Regions from separate parts of the Ensifer sp. NPDC090286 genome, predicted to be linked through region 1. Evidence: riboswitches for the same ligand, from Rfam matches in the RefSeq annotation. Region 1 holds a riboswitch; each other region holds the start of a gene.

Region 1 (4,864 bases):
ATGGAACAGGCGCTCGACCTGGAGCTTGCCTCGTGGCTCGCTTTCGCCGTCCAGAAGCTCGATGAATTAAGCCTTCTCGCCCGTGCCTTCGAGCCGGGGCTTGCCAATCCGGAAAGGGTCTTTGCGGCCTCGAGCGAAGCGGCCAAGGCGCGGCTGACGTCGCTCAGGATCCATGATCCGCTGGTCGCCGGCCGGTTGAAGGCATTGACCGCCGCCGACAGCCAACGCCAATCGCCCTTCCCCGCCCGTCGTGCGCTTCAGGCGGAAAGATTGTCGCTGCCGCTCTTCCCGACGACGACGATCGGCTCCTTCCCGCAGACGGCAGAAGTCCGCCAGGCCCGATCGCTGCATGCCAAAGGCGAGCTCAGCTATGTCGACTACACCGCCTATCTGCGCCAAGAGACCGAGCAGGCCGTGCGCTGGCAGGAGGAAATCGGCATCGACGTGCTGGTTCACGGCGAGTTCGAGCGCAACGACATGGTGCAGTATTTCGCCGAGCAGCTTTCCGGCTACGCCTTCACCCAAGGCGGCTGGGTACAGAGCTACGGTTCGCGCTACGTGCGCCCGCCGATCATCTTCGGCGACGTTTCCCGGCCGAACCCGATGACGGTCGAATGGGCGGCCTTTGCGCAGTCACTGACCGATCGCCCGGTCAAGGGCATGCTGACGGGTCCGGTCACCATGCTGCAATGGTCCTTCGTGCGCGACGACCTGCCGCGGTCGGTCGTGTGCCGGCAGATCGCGCTGGCGCTTGGCGACGAAGTCAGGGACCTAGAGGCATCGGGCATCGCCGTCATCCAGATCGACGAGCCGGCGCTGCGCGAGGGCCTGCCGCTCAAGGCCGCCGACCGCAAGGCCTATCTCGACTGGGCGGTGGAGTGCTTCCGCCTCAGCGCCGCCGGCGTCGGCGACGCCACCCAGATCCACACCCACATGTGCTACTCCGAGTTCAACGACATCATGGCGGCGATCGCGGCGATGGACGCCGACGTCATATCCATCGAGACCTCCCGGTCGAAGATGGAACTGCTTGGCGCCTTCACCGGAAGTGCCTATCCGAACGAGATCGGCCCGGGCGTCTACGACATCCATTCACCGCGGGTGCCGGCGGTGGATGAAATGGTGCACCTCATCGAGCGCGCGACCGAGGGGCTGACGCCGGCGCAGATCTGGGTCAACCCGGATTGCGGGCTGAAGACCCGGCGCTGGGAGGAAACCCGGCCGGCGCTTGTCAACATGGTGGCGGCGGCGCGTGCCCTGCGCCAGGCCTTCGCGGATGATCCCCGCAAGGCGCTTCGCGCATGACGGACCACACGGAAGCGGCGTCGGGGGAAACCCCGGTGCCACAGACCCTCGTCGATATCGTCTTTCCCGGCGACACCAATCATCACGGCACCCTCTTTGGGGGTGCCGCATTGGCGCTGATGGACCGGATCGCCTTCATCGTCGCCACCCGCCACGGCCGCGTTCCCTTCGTCACCGCCTCCTGCGACCGGATCGACTTTCGCGCACCCGCCCGCATCGGCCAGATCGTCAGTTTCTCTGGCCGCCCGGTGCGCGTCGGGCGGCGCTCGATGGTCGTCGACGTCGAGATGGTGGCCGAAGACCTTGCGACCGGCGGCCGCGATCTTTGCTCACGCGGACAGTTCACCATGGTTGGGATGCCGCGGGACAAAGGTGCCGACTGGCACCTTCCGCCGCTCGCCGAGCCCGCGCCGGCTGCTCCCGCCGCCGATTTCGTCGGCATGACCGACATCGTTTTTCCGGGCCAGACCAACAGCGCCGGCGCGCTCTTTGGCGGCGATGCACTCGCCCAGATGACGAAGGCGGCCTTCGTCGCCGCGACCCGGCTGACCGGCAAAGCGATGGTGCTCGCCTCCTGCAGGAGCGATTTCAAGCGGCGTGTCGCCGCCGGAACGATCGTCGACACGCTGGCGCGCGTCACCCGGACCGGACGCAGTTCCACAACGATAGAGGTCGAGCTCTGGTCGGAAGAACTGCTCAGCGGCGGGCGCCTGCTGACCGTCACCGGGACTTTCGTGATGGTGGCCGTCGACAGCCGCAACCGCCCGGTTGCGGCCTTCGCCGCCTGAGCAAGCCGGGGGCGCCGCTCAATGGCGCCCTCGGTCCACAGGATTGATTGCGCGCCGCCATTTACTCCCCGTTATCCACACCGAAAAAGAAAAGACCGCTGCACCCCCGCCTTCAGCATATAGAACCTATTGACGCAGATTTGCGATGAACTACTATATCTAGTGTTCGAGGTTCTTCCGATTCGCAAGGATTGGGAGCTAAGACGGGAATACGGTGCGCCGGCGGGTTTTCCGCTCAGGCTATGCCGTAGCTGCCCCCGCAACTGTAGACGGCGAGCAACTGTCCGGAATTGGACCACTGAGGCATGAGGCCTCGGGAAGGTCGGGATGGAAGCTTTGACCCGTAAGCCAGGAGACCTGCCTCGAGCAACAAACGTCCACGGGCGGGGTGTCCGGAGGGGTTGAGTGCGTGGCAGGATGAGCCTGCCCGATCGTCTCGACATCTCCCCGGCAGCCTGTCGAAAGCTTCGGGGTGAAGTCATGTCAGTTTCTTCCAGTTCAGATCCACCTTCTGCGGACGGGTGCGCATTGTTGCGCGCCTGATCGAAAGGCCGCGCCCTGAGAGCCCGCATCTGCGGAAATTCCGGAGCGCCCGACCAGAACGAGCCGGCCCGGCTGCCTAATCGACCTTGGGCCAGCTTGCCGACATCCACTCCGATCGAGGCGACCGGGGAGCGATGTTTCGTGCCCTATCGCCAAGCCCACGGTTCGCGTTCGCGCGACCCGCCGATTTTTTGCGCCCATTTGCCAGACCCTCACGAGGAACCCATGTCGATCACAGTCTACAGCAAACCCGCCTGCGTCCAATGCACCGCCACCACCCGCGCGCTTGACCGCCAGGGCATCGACTATCGCATCGTCGATATTTCCGAGGATTCCGATGGCTTCGCGCTGGTGCAGGATCTCGGCTACCGGCAGGTTCCAGTGGTCGTCGCCGGCGAGCGGCATTGGGCGGGGTTCCGCCCGGACATGATCAGCGCGCTTTCCTGAAGGAGAGAAGCGATGGGGCTGATCGTCTATTTTTCCAGCCGCTCGGAAAACACCCATCGCTTCGTCGAGAAACTCGGCCTTCGCGCGGCCCGCATACCGCTCAAGGAAAGTAAGGATGCACTTACGGTTTCGGAGCCCTATGTGCTCGTCGTACCGACCTACTGCGGCGACGATGGCCGAGGTGCCGTGCCGAAACAGGTGATCCGCTTCCTGAACGACGCGGGCAACCGCTCTCACATCCGCGGCGTGATCGCAGCGGGCAACAGCAATTTCGGCGCGACCTACGGGATCGCCGGCGAGGTGATCTCGGCCAAGTGCCGGGTGCCCTACCTCTACCGGTTCGAGCTGCTCGGAACCGACGAGGACGTCGCCAATGTCAAAAACGGGATGGAACGATTTTGGACGTCACAACACTCGAACGCCCCCTGAAGGCGACGGAAGCGGCGCTGGATTACCACGCGCTGAACGCGATGCTGAACCTCTACGACGAGGAGGGGAAGATCCAGCTCGACAAGGACCGGCAGGCGGCGAAGCAATACTTCCTGCAGCACGTCAACCAGAACACGGTCTTCTTCCATAACCTGCGGGAAAAGCTCGATTATCTGGTGACCGAGGGCTACTACGAGCAGGAAGTGCTGGACCAGTATTCGTTCAACTTCGTGCGCGATCTCTACGACCACGCCTATTCGAAGAAGTTCCGTTTCCCGACCTTCCTCGGCGCCTTCAAATATTACACGTCCTATACGCTCAAAACCTTCGACGGAAAGCGCTACCTGGAACGCTACGAAGACCGCGTCTGCATGGTGGCGATGGCGTTGGCGCGCGGCAACGAGGCGCTTGCCCGCGACCTCGTCGACGAGATCATTTCCGGCCGTTTCCAGCCGGCGACGCCGACCTTCCTCAATGCCGGCAAGAAGAGCCGTGGCGAGCTCGTCTCCTGCTTTCTGCTGAGGATCGAGGACAACATGGAAAGCATCGGCCGCGCCATCAATTCGGCGCTGCAGCTTTCCAAGCGCGGCGGCGGCGTGGCGCTGTCGCTCACCAACATCCGCGAGATGGGCGCACCGATCAAGCAGATCGAGAACCAATCCTCCGGGGTCATCCCGGTCATGAAGTTGCTGGAAGACTCGTTCTCCTACGCCAACCAGCTTGGCGCGCGCCAGGGTGCGGGTGCTGTCTACCTGCATGCCCACCACCCCGACATCATGCGCTTCCTCGACACCAAGCGTGAGAACGCCGACGAGAAGATCCGCATCAAGACGCTGTCGCTCGGCGTCGTCATCCCCGACATCACCTTCGAGCTCGCCCGCAACAACGAGGACATGTACCTGTTCTCGCCCTATGACGTGGAGCAGGTCTATGGCGTGCCGCTCACCGAAATCTCGGTGACGGAGAAGTATCGCGAGATGGTGGAGGATGCCCGCATCCGCAAGCGCAAGATCAAGGCGCGCGACTTCTTCCAGATCATCGCCGAGATCCAGTTCGAGAGCGGTTATCCGTACATCATGTTCGAGGACACGGTGAACCGGGCAAACCCGATTGCCGGCCGCATCACCATGAGCAACCTCTGCTCGGAAATCCTGCAGGTGAGCGAGGCGAGCGAATTCAACGACGACCTCTCCTACAAGCACATGGGCAAGGACATCTCCTGCAACCTCGGCTCGCTGAACATCGCCGCTGCCATGGACAGCCCGGATTTCGGCCAGACCATCGAGACCTCGATCCGTGCGCTGACAGCCGTCTCCGAAATGAGCCACATCTCGTCCGTGCCCTCGATCGAA
Region 2 (4,864 bases), on a different contig from region 1:
ATCGGAACCGCATTGAAACTGTGACCGCCGACAAGCCCGACGACACTGGTGTGCCCATTGTCGGCGAGCGCGACCGCCTTTGCAGCCGCCATCGCCAGACCGGCGCGGTCGAGATCGCCGGCCCGTTGTTCGATCGCATCAAGGGAGCCCGTAAACGCTGCCTGGGCGGCTGGCGAGAAGCTTCGGTCAACCTCGATCAGGCGCCGCAGATGGGCAAGGTCCTGTCTGTTGCGTTCCAGTTGCGAGGCTGCGGCCGGAAAGTCGCTGCGGGGATAGGTCTTCAGCGTTGGGTAGAGAATGACGGCAAGCGGCGCGACCACCAGGAGAAACAGGGCGGCCAACGTGGCCGATGCAATCCGAACGCCGCGTCGCCGCCAAAACCTCTTGCCGCTCGGTGGCGGACCGTCCTTGCGGTTTTGCGTCTCGTTTCCCATCGATTGCCGCCCCCATCGGCGCGCCTCTTAGAAGCGCGATCCATCCCCACATTCAGCGCTCCCTGCCGGGCCGGCAGCATCCCTTCACTATTGCCGCGATCCCTGTTCGGGGGCGCGACAATGACGCAGGTCTGGCGATCGGCCAGACAAGACGTAGGAACGGCGGCTCGACAATTCCATGCTCGCCGCCGCAGAAAATCAGAAGGCCGGTTCGGTCCCGTATTCGTCGTGCCGCCGGTTCCAGACATATGGTTCTGTCTGCGGCCATCCCGCGGGAGAGGCTTCCCATGTTTCCTGGCGACCGTAGGGCGTCAGATCCAGATAGGTCCACATGCTGCCGAGATACTCGACGCCACGCGCACCGTTGAAATAGGTGCGGTAGATATGATCGCCGTCCCTGAGGAAGACGCTGACGCCATGGCGCTCGCTGGTCCTTGTCGGGTCATCCGGATCGGCGACCGTGGCTCCCATGTCGTGGTTGAAGTCGCTCGCCGTGGACGAGTACCAGACCGGGTGCTGCCACTGCATCCGGGCCTGGTATTTCTGCAGCGTCTCCAGCGGCGCGCGCGAAATCAGCACGATGGACGTATCGCGTGCGTTGAGATGGGCCGGATGGGTCATCGCGTCCACGACCCAGGAGCAGCCATCGCAGCCCGCCTTCCATCCGGGCGCGAACATGAAGTGATAGACGATCAGTTGCCGCCGTCCGTCGAAGAGGTCGGCGAGGCTTACCGTGCCTTCGGGCCCCTCGAACGAATAGTCCTTGTCGATCCTGACCATCGGCAAGCGCCGGCGCTCGGCACTCACTCCATCGCGTGCGCGGGTGAGTGCCTTCTCCCTGGCAATCTGTTGTTCGAGTGCGGCTTGCCACTCATCCATTGAAACGATTTTAGGCAGCATTCTCAATCATCTCCCTTTTGGGCGGTTTGCTTGGACGTGTCGGCGGAAGGCTGAACTCCGATCGACTGCGTCCAGCCATCAGGCTCGGTTGGAGTGCTCGCGAAAGCTCGCAAACCGGTCTCATCGGCGCCGTCTCCGTTGCGTCCAGTTTCAATATGTTGTAAAAACATAACATGTCAAGCAAGCAGGAAGACGATCTGGTTTTCAAGGCATTGGCTCACCCGCGCAGGCGGGCGATGCTCGATCGTCTCAAGGGCGAGGCGCAGGCCACGGGCATGCTCTGTGCGGCCTTTTCAGACATGGATCGCTGCACCGTGATGCAGCATCTGAAGGTGCTGGAGGACGCCGAGCTGATCATCGTCAGGCGGGCAGGACGCGAGCGCTGGAACTATCTCAATGCGCTGCCGATCAAGCACATTCACGACCGCTGGATCAGCGACTATGCCGCCCATGCCGTGACCATTCTCGACAGGCTGAAGACTGGCCTTGAAGGGTAAGTCTGAAGATGGTGTGAATTACGGATCACTTAAACAGTATTCATTTGTGTATAGTTTTCGACAATCGGCAATGTTCTCCCTATTTGAGGGGAGTGATATTTAGTGAAATTACGAGACTCGAAAGAATTTCTACCTTTCTTGGCAGGTGGTTTCGAAAGCGCCGCTTTCATGCTTGCGCTCCACTCGCTCGTTGAGTAGGGAGTTCTCGTCGGTTTCCGAAAGGAAATAACAGGGAATTCGCCGCGGCTCGCCGCGAAACGAAACTGCCCCCGCAACTGTAGGCGGCCAGTCCTCTCTCGAAAATGCCACTGGGCGATGGTCCGGGAAGGCCGAGAGGGAGCCAAGACCCGTCAGTCAGGAGACCTACCGACACCTGTAACTGAACAAGCCGGGCGGGGTGTCCGGGGAGGTTGTCGATGTCGTTGGCCGCGCCACAAGTGCCGGCTGTCGATGTTCTCTAGAACATCGGTTCGATCATTGCGTCCTGGCTCGTCCCCTCCGATCCGCGCGATCAACAGATCGGAGACAATGTGCCATGACCGCTTCGCGTTTCCTGCTTGCCGCCTCTGGCTTCGCCTTCTTCGCCACCGCCGCTGCTGCCGAACCCACCGCCTATCCGCTGACCCTGGACAATTGCGGCGAGACGATCACCTTCGACAAGGCGCCGGCGACCTCGGCGACCGTCGGGCAGGCGGCAACCGAGGTTCTCTATTCGCTCGGCCTCGGCGACAAGGTTACGGGCACGTCGGTCTGGTTCAATGACGTGCTGCCGGAATTTGCCGAGGTCAATGCCAAGGTTCCGCGCCTGGCGGACAACGACCCGAGCTTTGAAAGCGTCGTCGCCAAGAAGCCGGGGCTCGTCGCCGTGCAGTTCGTCTGGCACGTCGGGCCCGAAGGGATCGTTGCGACCCGAACCCAGTTCCACGAAGTGGGAATTCCGACCTATGTCCTTCCGGCCGACTGCGTCGCCAAGGACAACTCGGTGGGTGTGGACGGCACGCGCAGCGCGCTCTTCTCGACTGCCAGCATCCATCAGGGCGTGCGTGAACTCGCACAGATCTTCGATGTTCAAGACAAGGGCGAGGCATTCGTCGCAGAACTCGCCAAGCGTGAGGCCGACGCCATCGAGCAGGCTAAGGCGCTCAATTTGAAGGATGTGTCTGCGGCCTTCTGGTTCTCCAGCGCGGAGATGGACATTGATCCCTATGTGGCTGGCCGGAAGGGAGCGCCTGCCTACATGATGGATAAGCTCGGCATCCGCAACGTGGTCGGCTCGGACGAAGAATGGCCGGTCGTCGGTTGGGAAACGATCGCCAAGGCCAACCCCACCATGATCGTCATCGCCAAGATGGATCGCCGGCGCTTTCCGGCCGACGACTACCTGAAGAAGTTCGAGTTCCTGAAGACCGATCCGGTTGCCAGCCAGATGGACGCGGTGAAGAACAACCGCATCGTCGTCATGGATGCGCACGCGATGGACGCCACCATCAGAACGGTCGCCGGCATCGAAGTTCTCTCAGCTGCGCTTAAGGACTTCGGGTTGGCGAAGTGAAGACCGGACTCTCGCGGCGCGCCCCTGCTTCCCGGCTTGGCCGGGCAGCCACGGGGACATTGGCTCTGTTTGCCGCCGTTCTTGCCGGAACCTGCATCGGTGAAACGCCGATACCCGTCTTGACGGTTCTCCAGACCTTGGCGAACAAGATTTTCGGCGCGACCTATGGGCTCGATCCCATCGATGTCGGGATCATCTGGAACTACCGCCTGCCGCGGGCGATCGTTGCTGCCTGCTGCGGGGCGGGCCTCGCGGTTTCGGGCATGGTGCTCCAGTCCCTCCTGCGCAACGCCCTGGCGGATCCCTACCTTCTCGGCATCTCCGCCGGCGCCTCGACCGGCGCAGTGGCTGTCACCGTCGCCGGCCTCGGCGCCGGCGCGGTCTCCATGTCGCTCGGCGCCTTTGTCGGCGCCGTGACGGCTTTCCTCATGGTGGCGATCCTCGCCCGTGCCGCCGGTGGCGGGGTCACCCTGCGCGGAACAGGGCAGATCGTGCTTGCCGGCATCGCCGGATCGCAACTGTTCAACGCACTGACCTCTTTCATCATCACCAAGTCGGCCAATGCGGAGCAGGCGCGGGGAATCATGTTCTGGCTGCTCGGCAACCTCAGCGGTGCGCGGTGGCCGGATGTCTGGCTGGCCGTGCCCGTGGCCCTTGTCGGGCTCGGCGCCTGCATCTGGTATGCCCGTGCGCTCGACGCCTTTTCCTTCGGGGCGGAATCCGCCGCCTCGCTCGGCGTGCCCGTGCGGGTCGTCCAGGTGGTGCTGATCGGCCTTACCGCGCTGGTGACGGCCGTGATGGTCAGCATCGTCGGCTCCATCGGCTTCGTCGGGCTCGTGATACCGCATGCGGCCCGTTTCCTGGTTGGTGTGCGTCATGGCCGGCTCGGCCCGGCAACCGCCCTCATCGGGGCGGTCTTTCTGATCGCGGCGGATATCCTGTCGCGGACGATCGTTCCTGGCCAGGTGCTGCCGATCGGCGTGATCACCGCCCTGGTTGGGGCACCGGCCTTTGCCCTGATCCTTATCCGTGGGAGGCGCCGATCATGATCCTGGAAGCACGCGATCTCGGCTGGTCCGTCCGCGGCAAGGCGATCGTTTCCCATGTCGATCTCGCCGTGCGGCAGGGAGAGACACTCGGCCTCGTCGGCCCCAACGGCTCCGGCAAATCGACCTTGATGCGGCTGCTGGCCGGCATCGTCCGGTCGACGTCTGGCGAGGTGCGGATCAACGGGCAGATGCTGCACGCCATGCCGCGCCGCCAGGCTGCCCAGTTGATCGCCTTCCTCGAGCAGCAAGCCGAGACGACGGAAGCGATCTCGGTTCGCGATGCGGTCGAACTTGGCCGCACGCCCTGGCTCACGCCGCTGCAGCCCTGGTCGGCCGAAGACGACCGGATCGTCGGGCAAGCGCTCGACGATACCGATATGGCGGGCTTCGAAAACCGTTCGTGGGCAACACTTTCCGGCGGGGAACGCCAGC
Region 3 (4,864 bases), on a different contig from region 1:
TTTCGCGCGGCGATGCGGCGCGGCGGGTGGTGACGACCCTGCGCTTCCTTGCCCAAAGCCCGCAGTCCTGCCACCGGCAGGCGACCGGCTATCGCGGCTTCTACTACCACTTCCTCGACATGCGGACCGGCGCGCGCGCCTGGCAGTGCGAGCTTTCGACCGTTGACACGGCGCTGCTGATTGCCGGCTGCCTGACGGCTTGCGCCTATTTCCGCCGCGACGACGCGGTCGAAGGCGAGATCCGTGCGCTTGCTGACAGGCTCTATGCGCGGGTCGACTGGCGCTGGGCGCTCAATCGCGGCGATACGCTGACGATGGGCTGGCGGCCGCCGGGGCGGTTTTTGAAACATCGCTGGCGGGGTTATAGCGAAGCGCTGCTGCTCTATGTGCTGGCACTCGGCGCGCCCGAACATGCGATCGAACCGGAGCATTATGCGGCCTATGCCGAGGGCCATGACTGGATCCCCGTCGAGGGCCGGCCGCACCTGCATGCGGCGCCGCTCTTCATCCATCTCTTCCCGCAGGCCTGGCTCGATCTGCACGCGCTGGCCGACCGACCGATGCGGGAGCGGGGAACGGATTATTTCGAAAATACCCGGCGCGCCATCGCGTTGCAGCGGGACCATGCGCGTTCCAATCCCGGACACTTTGTCGGATATGGCGAACACCTGTGGGGCTTCAGCGCCTGCCATGCGCCGCGCGGCCGAGTGCGCTTTCGCGATGGGCGCCAGCAGCGGCTTTTCGGCTATGTGAACCGCGGCGCGCCCTACGGCCCTGATGACGGCACGCTCGTGCCCTGGGCGCCGCCTGCCTGCCTGCCGTTCGAGCCTGAGGCGGCGCAGGCCTCGCTGGTGCATATGGCGGAGAGTTATCCGGGACTTCTGAACGAGGGGCGCTTTCCCGGCGGCTTCAACCCGAGCCTTGGTGGCGGCGGGCCGGAGGGCTGGATCGATGCGCGGGTCGTCGGTCTTGACCAGGGCCTCGTTGTCATGATGATCGAGAACTGGCGAAGCGGCCTTGTCTGGACGCTGATGCGCGGCATACCGGCGATCCGCCTCGGCCTTCAACGAGCCGGCTTCGACGGTGGCTGGCTGCGGCAAAGGGAGGGTGCGCGTGGCAATCCGCCCGCATCCAGCGCCAAGGGATGAGAATGGGCAACGGAGACGGCATGCGCTTGAACGACCACCGGCCGACAGCGGAGATCGCGGCGGCATTTGCGCCGCAGGCGCTGGCCGTCGCGGACCATCTGCGTGCCCAGTTTCCGGATGCTGCCGTGTCACTCGGGCCGGACAGCGAATTCAGCGCACCGGGCGACTTCTGGGCTGCGGGCAGCGCTGGGCTTGAGGCGGGGATGGCCTATCAGGATTTCTTCGGGGTCGGCATGACTGACCGGATCCGGGCGGCGCATCTGATCGCCTTCTATAGCCGCCAGCTGAGCGTAGTCCTCGGCGCGTTCCATCTCGGTGCCGGGCTGCAGCTGGAGGTCGCCGGCATTCGTTTCGAGGATTGGACGCGGCTTCACCGTGGCGCCGCAATCGCGGGCAAATGCTATCATTTTTGCCTCCAGCCGCCGGCGACGGAGCGCAAGGGTGGAGAGGAGGGCGTCAGAGCTTTCGAGCGGGGCTTCATCGCTCATCTGACGCCCGTCATTGCAGTTCTCAAGGCACGGACAGGGCTCTCGAGCGGGGCGCAGTGGCGGCTCGCGGCGGATGCTCTGGCTGGCGCGTTCCTCGAAATCGGCCGCGCGATCGGAGATGAGGCGCGCGGCATGGCCGAGGCGCTGGCGATCGTCAAGCGACCGGGCTCGCGGCTCTATTCAGATGCGCTTTGCTACGAGCAGATTGCGGCTGTCGATCCGGCAAGTGGTGAACACATTTCGCGCCAGTATCGGATCCGCTGCGGCTGCTGTCTCTATTTCAAGACGGAGGGCGGTAGCTTCTGCGACACCTGCGTCCTGCTGGAGCCGGAAGATCGCCGTGCGCGGCTGGTGACCCATCTCATGCAAAACGGCGGGGCCTGAACCCCGCCGTCGGTTTGCTGACGATCCGTGATCGGCGATCACTATGCTTTGACGAAGCGCTCGTTGATGAAGCCGGAGACGACGCCGAGCACGATCCAGAAGGCGAGCGTGGTGGCGAGTGCGGCAACCGCAAACTCTGCGCCGAGCACGGCCGGAACGTTGCTGGTGATGTCGAGCGGCTGCGGCGCACCGTAGACATGGGGCGCTGCGATCAGCACGAGGCCCGCGACCTTGGAGACGATCTCCTCGCGCAGGACGACGAGATAAAGGCCGACAGCCGAAAGCGCCACCGTTGCGAGCCACCAGGTCTGGCGGTCGCCCAGTTCGGCGGCCGGAAAGCCAGGCAGTTCCGGCGGCAGGCCGATCGCCGGCAGCATGTGCACGGCAAGCCAGCCGCAGGCGCCCCAGAGCGCGCCGTTCCGAAGCGTGATCGGGTAGCCGATCACCAGGCTGACGCCGGCGAGCAGCAGGCCGAAGCCGGAACCGGTCACGAGGTTCGCGATCAGCGTGCCGGAGAAGCGGCTCATGCCGAACATGATGCCGCCTTCCTCGTGCTCGCCCTCATGGGCATAGGCCGGCGTGATCGGCGACAGCGCGTCGAGCAAGGCGCCGAGCGGCGACACGGCTTTGAGCGACGAATGCTGGTCGTGGTTTTCCGCGGCAGGCTGTGCCGCACCCGGTTGGGCGGCGGGCTGTTCGGTGGGGGCCGGAGCCTCGCCTTCGAATTCTTCCGCATGCAGGATCAGCGGCGTGACGCGCAATTCCTGGGCGCCGGTCATGAAGACACCGGCAATCAATCCAGCCACGATCGCGGCCAGAAGCGTTCTGACAATCATCTTGAAATCCCTCGATAACGACAAAAGCCACGCGCTGCGGCGTGGTCCTTGAGCCTTCCCATTTTGCCTGTGCTGCGGATGGCTTTCGCACGCCGGAAAAACCGGGATGCACACAAGCCGACATCCGGCTCGGGCCGGATGCGTTCAGGTCCGCAGATTGTTCGATGCGGAACGTTGTTGACGTTCCGAGGCATCGGTCAGTGGCAGGGGAAGCCGTAGGAGTGGCGGGTGTCGTGCGCCGTGTCGTGCAGCACGGCCGAGTTGGCAAGGCCGGCGCCGAAGACGAGGAATGCGCCGATGAACAGCGCGATGACGCCAGCGGTCAGACGATCGCTGAGGGAGAGCGGGGTGCTCGAAATGGTAGACGTAGCCATGACAACCTCCGTGATGGCATCGGGAAATTCCCGGTTGGGCCCTATGCCCGCATCGAGTGGCAGGTTTCCTGGCTCACGGCGTTGGGCGGGAAGCCCTCGGTCTGCCTCGCCTTCCCAGTTCGGCCGCCCTCTCGCGGCCTTTCCAGTGGCTTCTTCCGGATCGCTCCGGAACGGCAAGATCGACGTCGCTCTACAGTCGCGGGGTCGGCCGTGATTTGAATGCCCAGAGTGGGTCCATCCGTCACGTTCCCGTTTACTCCCGAAACGCGTTCGCGTCCCGGGAACCAATCGATCCCAGATGATTAGGATTCTGTCATGGAGTTGTCAATTGAGCCTGCGCCGCCGCGCGGTCCATCCGCGACAAAATCCTTGATGGTCATGCGCTTGTAGGCCTCGACGATCTGGTCGCCCTCGGCGCGCTCGACCGAGACCGCAAGCCGCATGGTGCAGTCGCCGAGATGCATGATCAGGAAGGCGGCGCTGTCGATTTCCTCGCGCGGCGTCGCCGGCACAAGCCGGGCCCAGACATCGGCCAGCAGCTTTCCGCCGGCGCGGCTTTGCGCAAGGTCGATTTCGCGCAGCGCCTTGTCGGCCTGCATCGCCGACCAGATGTCGCGCATGACCGGCTCGGCGAGGAACATCTCGTAATAGATGTCGAACAAAAGCGAGAAGGCGTCGCGCAGCTCGGCGATCGAGGTCACCTTGGCCAGTTCGGCCGCGATGCACTCGTTGCAGACCGCATTGTAGCGCTCGGCGAGCGTGCGCACGATCGCCGCCTTGTCGGGGAAGTACTGATACAGCGACCCGATCGATATTCCAGCCTTTTCAGCGACTTCGCTCATGCGCATGGCGTCGCTGCCCTTTTCCTGGATGAGCGCCGTCGCGCAGGCAAGGATCTGCTCGACGCGCTCGCGACTGCGCTTCTGGCTCGGTGTCCGGCGCAGCGCAGGCTCGTCGTCAGCGGGAAGCGTGGCGGGACTTGCATCTGGAATCATGAGTAATGCTCACATTTTGACTTGACTCCTAAAATACGAGGATTTATCACATTTGCAAATGTGAGAGATACTCATGTTTGTTGGTGGAACCTCAGGAGGAAACGATGTCTCAGAAAATCACACTGGTTTTGGGCGGTACCGGCAAGACGGGGCGGCGGGTGGCCGAGCGCCTTCGAGAGCGGGGCGTCGCGGTGCGCATCGGCGCCCGTTCGGCGTCGCCTTCCTTCGACTGGACGGAAGAGCAGACATGGGCGCCGGTCCTTGAAAACGTCGATCGCATCTATGTCTGCTTCCAGCCGGATCTGGCGGTGCCGGGCTCCGTCGAGGTGATCGCCAAGTTCTCGAGCCTTGCCGTCAGCGCCGGCGTCAAGCGGCTGGTGCTGCTGTCGGGGCGTGGCGAGGACGAGGCGGAAGCGGCAGAGCGCGCGCTGCAGGCCTCCGGCGCCGACTGGACGGTCATCCGGGGCAGCTGGTTCTTCGAAAACTTCGACGAAGGCTTCCTCGCCGAGGGTGTCTTGAGCGGTTCCGTCTTCCTGCCCGTGGATACGGTCACCGAGCCGTTCGTCAGCTGCGACGACATTGCCGACGTCGCTGTCGAAGCGCTTCTCGACGACCGCCATGTCGGCAAGGTCTATTCGC
Region 4 (4,864 bases), on a different contig from region 1:
GCTTCTCGTCCAGCGTCTTCCAGCCGGAAACGCCGGTATAGCCGACCATGCGATCCTGCAGCCTCAGCGCCAGCATCATCTCCACCAGGTTGACGTCGTTGGCGATCGCGCGCTGCGGCGCCGCGTCGAAGGTCACTTCGCGGTTGCAGCTCTTGACCGTGACCGGATAGGCGAGCGCCGGCGTGGCGGCGGCAAGCACGAAAAGAAGGGAAAACGGGGCAATATTGATCTTCATGAAATAGATCCCTGTCGAGGAAGTGAAAAGGAAAAGCGGGCGCCGCCGGCGGCGGCATTGTGAACGGTGGCAGTGACGCCGAAGGCGGCCGAAAGTTCGCCGGGGCTGAGCACCTCTTCGGGTGTGCCGAAGGCCGTCAGCCGCCCGGCGGTCAGGATCGCGACGTCGGTCGCAAACTCGGCGGCGAGATTGATGTCGTGCAGCGTCGAGACGATCGTCAGCTTCAACGTCTGCAGCAACTCGAGGATTTCGAGCTGGTGACGGATGTCGAGATGGTTGGTCGGCTCGTCGAGGATGATGATGCGCGGCTCCTGCGCCAGCGCACGGGCAATCAGCACCCGCTGCTTCTCACCGCCCGAAAGCGTGGAGAACTGGCGACCGGCAAGATGCGCGAGATCGAGATGCGCCAGCGCATGCTGCACCCGATCGCGGTCGAAATCGCTCCAGCCGCTCAAGCCTTCCCGCCGCGGAATGCGCCCCATCATCACGACGTCGCGCACGCTGAAGGGAAAGTCCCCGGGCATTTCCTGCAGGACGACGGCGATCGTCCTTGCCGCCTCGCGCGCCGAGATCGACCAGAGATCGATGCCATCGACCGAAACACGGCCGGCGTTCGGCTGCACCGCCCGGTAGAGGCAGCGCAGAAGCGAGGTCTTGCCGGCACCGTTCGGCCCCAGGATCGCAAGCCGGCTGCCCGCCGCGATCGAAAAGCCGATGTCCTTGACCAGCGTCAGCCCCGCGCGTGGCCCCCAGTGAAGGCCCTCGACCTTGAGTGCCGCTCCCGTCGCCGTGCAGCTCATGGGTTGATCCCTCCCTGCGCCCTCATTGGAAGTGCCCGCCGAGGTCTTCGGAAACGAGCATCGCTGCGGGGATGCGGGCAAGTGTCTTGCCTTTCAGCCCGCGTGGCCGCTCGGCCGCCCGCGTCATGCCATCGCCACGCTCCGCATAGGTTGTGGCAAAGCGTACGAGATCTTCGATATCCTCTTCCGGCGAGACGTCGCCGAAGAGATAGGTTGCCTTCCCCGTCGCCTGGAAGGCAATGGTGCAGGGCCGCGTGCAGGCCGCCATGCACACCGTGCCGGCAATCGAGAAGTCACGATCGAGCGGCGCGCCAAGCGCGGCAATGCTGCCGTTCAGCCGCTTGATCAGCTCGGCACCGGGCGCGCAGGGGCCACCGGTGAAGCGGCAATCGGTGCAGACCGTTATCTTGTGCTGTCGGAAATTCGGCTCAGCCATTCCTGCCCTCCGCCGGACTGACGGCAAGAGATGGCGAAACGGCAGAAGGACGGATAGCCGTCGTGCGAAAGCCAGTTCTTTTCCATCGGAACACCCCGTCCGTTGTGGTTGATCGGTTCGATGGCAGGTCTCCTGGCTCGCGGGTCGTGGCGCATCCACGTCTTCCCGGCTTATCGCCAGTGACATGGTGTGAATGCGCTTTCCGCTCACAGTTGCGGGGGCAGCCACGGTCTCGGCCCCATCAGGGTCGTCCGTTCCGTGTTCCCTTTTCAGCCGCCTCCGCATTGTCGCGGACGCAGCACCATCACCGCCTTCCTCGCATGAATCGGCAGGGGAGACAACCGCACGGCACAGGCGGGAAGGATCTATCAACATGCGGCGTATCGTCATGCGCAGTTTGTTATTAAATAACATTACATAACGCAAGCCGAAAATTGAGCGCCGGACACGATCCGACGCCCAACAGACGAAATCCGCCTTACGGCCGGCAGGCGGCCGTGCCGCCTCAGAACTCCGGCGGAAAGAGCTCGGCCGTCAGCGTCACCGCCACCGCTGCGTTGCCCGGCAGGTTGCGCACGCCGCAGACGGAGCGGATATGGCCCGCCCTTTCGCCAAAGGCGGCAGCCAGAAACTCGGAGGCGCCGTCGAGCACCTTCGGGTGGTCGAGGAAATCCTCGGTGCAGGCGACATGCCCCTCCAGCCGGACGATCTGGCGAATGCGCTCGAAACGGCCGAGATGTTCGTGGATCTGCGCCAGCGCATTGAGCACCGCCAGCTCGGCCGCCTTGCGCCCCTCGTCGATCGTCACCTCGCGCCCGAGCAGCCCCGTATGGACGAAGCGCCCGTCGAGCAGCGGCCCCTGCATCGAGACATGAAGCATCTCGCCCGCCTCGATCACCGCGCGGTAGGCGCCGAGCGGCTTCGGCGGCGTTGGAAGCTGAACGCCTAGCGCCCCCAGCCTACGGATAACCTCATCCATCATTGCTCCCCCCTCCTCGTCACCTTACGAACCGGCCGCGCTTGCGCAGACGATGCCGCGTTTCATCTCGACCCTCGAAGTTCTGTCGCCCCTATCGCAAGCAGAAAGGCCCACCGTTCCTTGCGCCTCCAGCCGTATGTTCAAGCATAGCCAAGAGAAAGCGCCTCATGCCTCACGTTGCGAGATAACATTACGAATTACAACACCAGAGTTGAAGTGCCGGCGCGACCCGGCCGCGCGCATCCGTGTTTCGATCGCATGCGGGGGACGCATCGCGGCGCCCGCCAAGCGCGCAGCCCAAGTAAAACCGCTGAAATGTAACATACGTTACGCTCACGTAACCCTATGGCGGTTGAGAATTTCGACGACCGAGGCAACAATTGCCGGGATTAAGATTGGGCATCGACACGATCCGGAAACAAGCTCAACTTAGCCGCGCAGATCCCAAAATGAAGTGATGGCAATTCAACTTTCTGAAGGGGACAGCAGTGAATCCCATCGATTTCTTCGTCGACACGCTTCGGACCTATCCGCCCGTCGCCATCTTCCTTGCCCTCGGCATCGGTTTCCTGATCGGCCCCATCAAGGTCGCGGGCTTCAACCTGGGCAATGTCACCGCCACGCTTCTGGCGGGTGTTCTCATCGGGCAGCTGGGCATCCAGGTTTCCGGTGATCTGAAATCAACCCTGTTCCTGATCTTCCTGTTCGCCGTCGGCTATGGCGTCGGCCCGCAATTCGTGCGGGGCCTTAGCACGGACGGACCCAAGCAGATCGCCTTTGCGCTCTCGGTCCTCGTGCTCTGCCTCATCGTTCCCTATCTCTGCGCGCTAATCGCCGGGCTTCCGCTCGGCTACGGCGCCGGCATGTATGCCGGTTCGCAGACGATTTCGGCGGCTATCGGCGTCGCCACGGACCAGATCAACTCGCTGGGGCTCACACCGGAACAGGCCAAGACCTTCTCCGACCAGATCCCGATCGCCTACGCGGTCACCTATATCTGGGGCACGATCGGCTCGGCGATCATCCTCGCCCAACTCGGTCCGAAGCTTCTCGGCATCGACCTGCCGGCGGCCTGCCGGGAATACGAGGCCAAGCTCGGCGGCGGCACATCCAGCAGCGAGCCCGGCATCACCAGCGCCTACCACGATTTCGGTCTTCGGGCCTATCGCGTCGACGAGGCGAGCGGGCTCACCGGAACGCCCGTGAAGGACATCCTTCCCGGCATCCGCGTCTTCGTCGAGCGCCTGCGGCGCGGCAGCCAGATCATCGAGGCCGATGGCAACACCGTGTTGCTGCCGGGTGACGTCGTCGCCTTCTCGGGCCGACGTTCCCTGCTCGTCGAGAATCTCGATTCGAAGCTTGTCGAGGTCGAGGACAAGGAACTTCTGAACGCCGAAGCCGAAGTCCTCGATGTCTACGTCACCAGCAAGGCGCTCGCCGGCAAGACGCTTGCGGAAGTCAGCACGATGGACTGGGCGCGCGGCGTCTATGCCCGCAAGATCATCCGTTCGCTGGTCGAGATCCCGGTCTTGCCCGGGACCACCGTCGAGCGCGGCGACATCGTCACCATCGGCGGGGCCAAGCGGCATGTCGAAGCGGCGATCAAGGCGCTCGGCTTTGCCGATCGACCTGTCGAGACGACAGACATCGCCTTCCTCGGCTGGGGGCTTTTCATCGGTGCAATGGTTGGCGCCCTGACCATTACGATCGGCGGCATCCCGATCGGTCTTTCGACCTCTGGCGGCGCACTGCTGGCCGGTCTCGTGCTCGGCTGGCTGCGCACCACCTACCCGGCCTTCGGGCGGATCCCGTCGCCGGCGCTCTGGCTGATGAACACGCTCGGCCTCAACATCTTCATCGCCGTCGTCGGCATCGGCGCCGGCCCGGGCTTCGTCGCGGGTCTTCAGGAGGTCGGCATATCGCTGTTCATCTGGGGCGTGGTGGCAACCTCGATCCCGATGATCGCCTCGGTGCTCATCGGCCACTACGTCTTCAAGTTCCACCCGGCGATCCTGTTTGGCGCCTGCGCCGGGGTCAGGACGACGACGGCAGCGCTCGGCATGATCCAGGAGGCCGCCAAGAGCAAGGTGCCGGCACTCGGCTACGGCATGCCCTACGCCATCGGCAACACGCTGCTCACCATCTTCGGCCTCGTCATCGTCATCATGCTCGCCTGAGGCGGGCGACAGTCGGGACCATCGATCACAATTCACAGATCACAGGGAGTGTGGATCATGTTGGACAGAAAATTCTACGACAGCATCTCCGATCTCAGCCCGTTCGAAATCAAGGACGAACTGATCAAGCTCGCCAAGACGAGCTCCCAGAAGGCCGCCAAGGCCTTCCTCAATGCCGGCCGCGGCAACCCGAACTGGACGGCGACGCGCGCCCGCGAAGCCTTCTTCCTGCTCGGC

The links. Region 1 has a riboswitch for cobalamin ahead of nrdH (glutaredoxin-like protein NrdH). Riboswitches for the same ligand answer to the same signal wherever they lie in the genome.
Region 2: another riboswitch for cobalamin. It lies ahead of ACIQUG_RS31315 (ABC transporter substrate-binding protein); the one in region 1 lies ahead of nrdH (glutaredoxin-like protein NrdH).
Region 3: another riboswitch for cobalamin. It lies ahead of ACIQUG_RS08035 (CbtB-domain containing protein); the one in region 1 lies ahead of nrdH (glutaredoxin-like protein NrdH).
Region 4: another riboswitch for cobalamin. It lies ahead of ACIQUG_RS05355 (DUF1636 family protein); the one in region 1 lies ahead of nrdH (glutaredoxin-like protein NrdH).

The regions. Positions count from the first base shown of each region.
Region 1 covers NZ_JBIVYF010000005.1:255,563-260,426, reverse strand. Annotated here, with positions in the region: gene metE (5-methyltetrahydropteroyltriglutamate--homocysteine S-methyltransferase) at 1-1,305, shown strand, start outside; gene ACIQUG_RS25445 (acyl-CoA thioesterase) at 1,302-2,093, shown strand; cobalamin riboswitch at 2,246-2,473, shown strand; gene nrdH (glutaredoxin-like protein NrdH) at 2,862-3,083, shown strand; gene nrdI (class Ib ribonucleoside-diphosphate reductase assembly flavoprotein NrdI) at 3,096-3,512, shown strand; gene nrdE (class 1b ribonucleoside-diphosphate reductase subunit alpha) at 3,482-4,864, shown strand, end outside.
Region 2 covers NZ_JBIVYF010000008.1:86,674-91,537, reverse strand. Annotated here, with positions in the region: gene ACIQUG_RS31330 (hypothetical protein) at 1-434, opposite strand, end outside; gene ACIQUG_RS31325 (DUF899 domain-containing protein) at 633-1,334, opposite strand; gene ACIQUG_RS31320 (ArsR/SmtB family transcription factor) at 1,508-1,831, shown strand; cobalamin riboswitch at 2,024-2,217, shown strand; gene ACIQUG_RS31315 (ABC transporter substrate-binding protein) at 2,367-3,383, shown strand; gene ACIQUG_RS31310 (FecCD family ABC transporter permease) at 3,380-4,432, shown strand; gene ACIQUG_RS31305 (ABC transporter ATP-binding protein) at 4,429-4,864, shown strand, end outside.
Region 3 covers NZ_JBIVYF010000001.1:1,615,431-1,620,294, reverse strand. Annotated here, with positions in the region: gene ACIQUG_RS08050 (glucoamylase family protein) at 1-1,148, shown strand, start outside; gene ACIQUG_RS08045 (ferric iron reductase) at 1,169-2,020, shown strand; gene ACIQUG_RS08040 (CbtA family protein) at 2,062-2,856, opposite strand; gene ACIQUG_RS08035 (CbtB-domain containing protein) at 3,054-3,230, opposite strand; cobalamin riboswitch at 3,271-3,534, opposite strand; gene ACIQUG_RS08030 (TetR/AcrR family transcriptional regulator) at 3,533-4,225, opposite strand; gene ACIQUG_RS08025 (NAD(P)H-binding protein) at 4,330-4,864, shown strand, end outside.
Region 4 covers NZ_JBIVYF010000001.1:1,089,944-1,094,807, forward strand. Annotated here, with positions in the region: gene ACIQUG_RS05345 (ABC transporter substrate-binding protein) at 1-235, opposite strand, end outside; gene ACIQUG_RS05350 (ABC transporter ATP-binding protein) at 232-1,035, opposite strand; gene ACIQUG_RS05355 (DUF1636 family protein) at 1,058-1,471, opposite strand; cobalamin riboswitch at 1,576-1,792, opposite strand; gene ACIQUG_RS05360 (RidA family protein) at 1,977-2,453, opposite strand; gene aspT (aspartate-alanine antiporter) at 2,939-4,627, shown strand; gene ACIQUG_RS05370 (bifunctional aspartate transaminase/aspartate 4-decarboxylase) at 4,685-4,864, shown strand, end outside.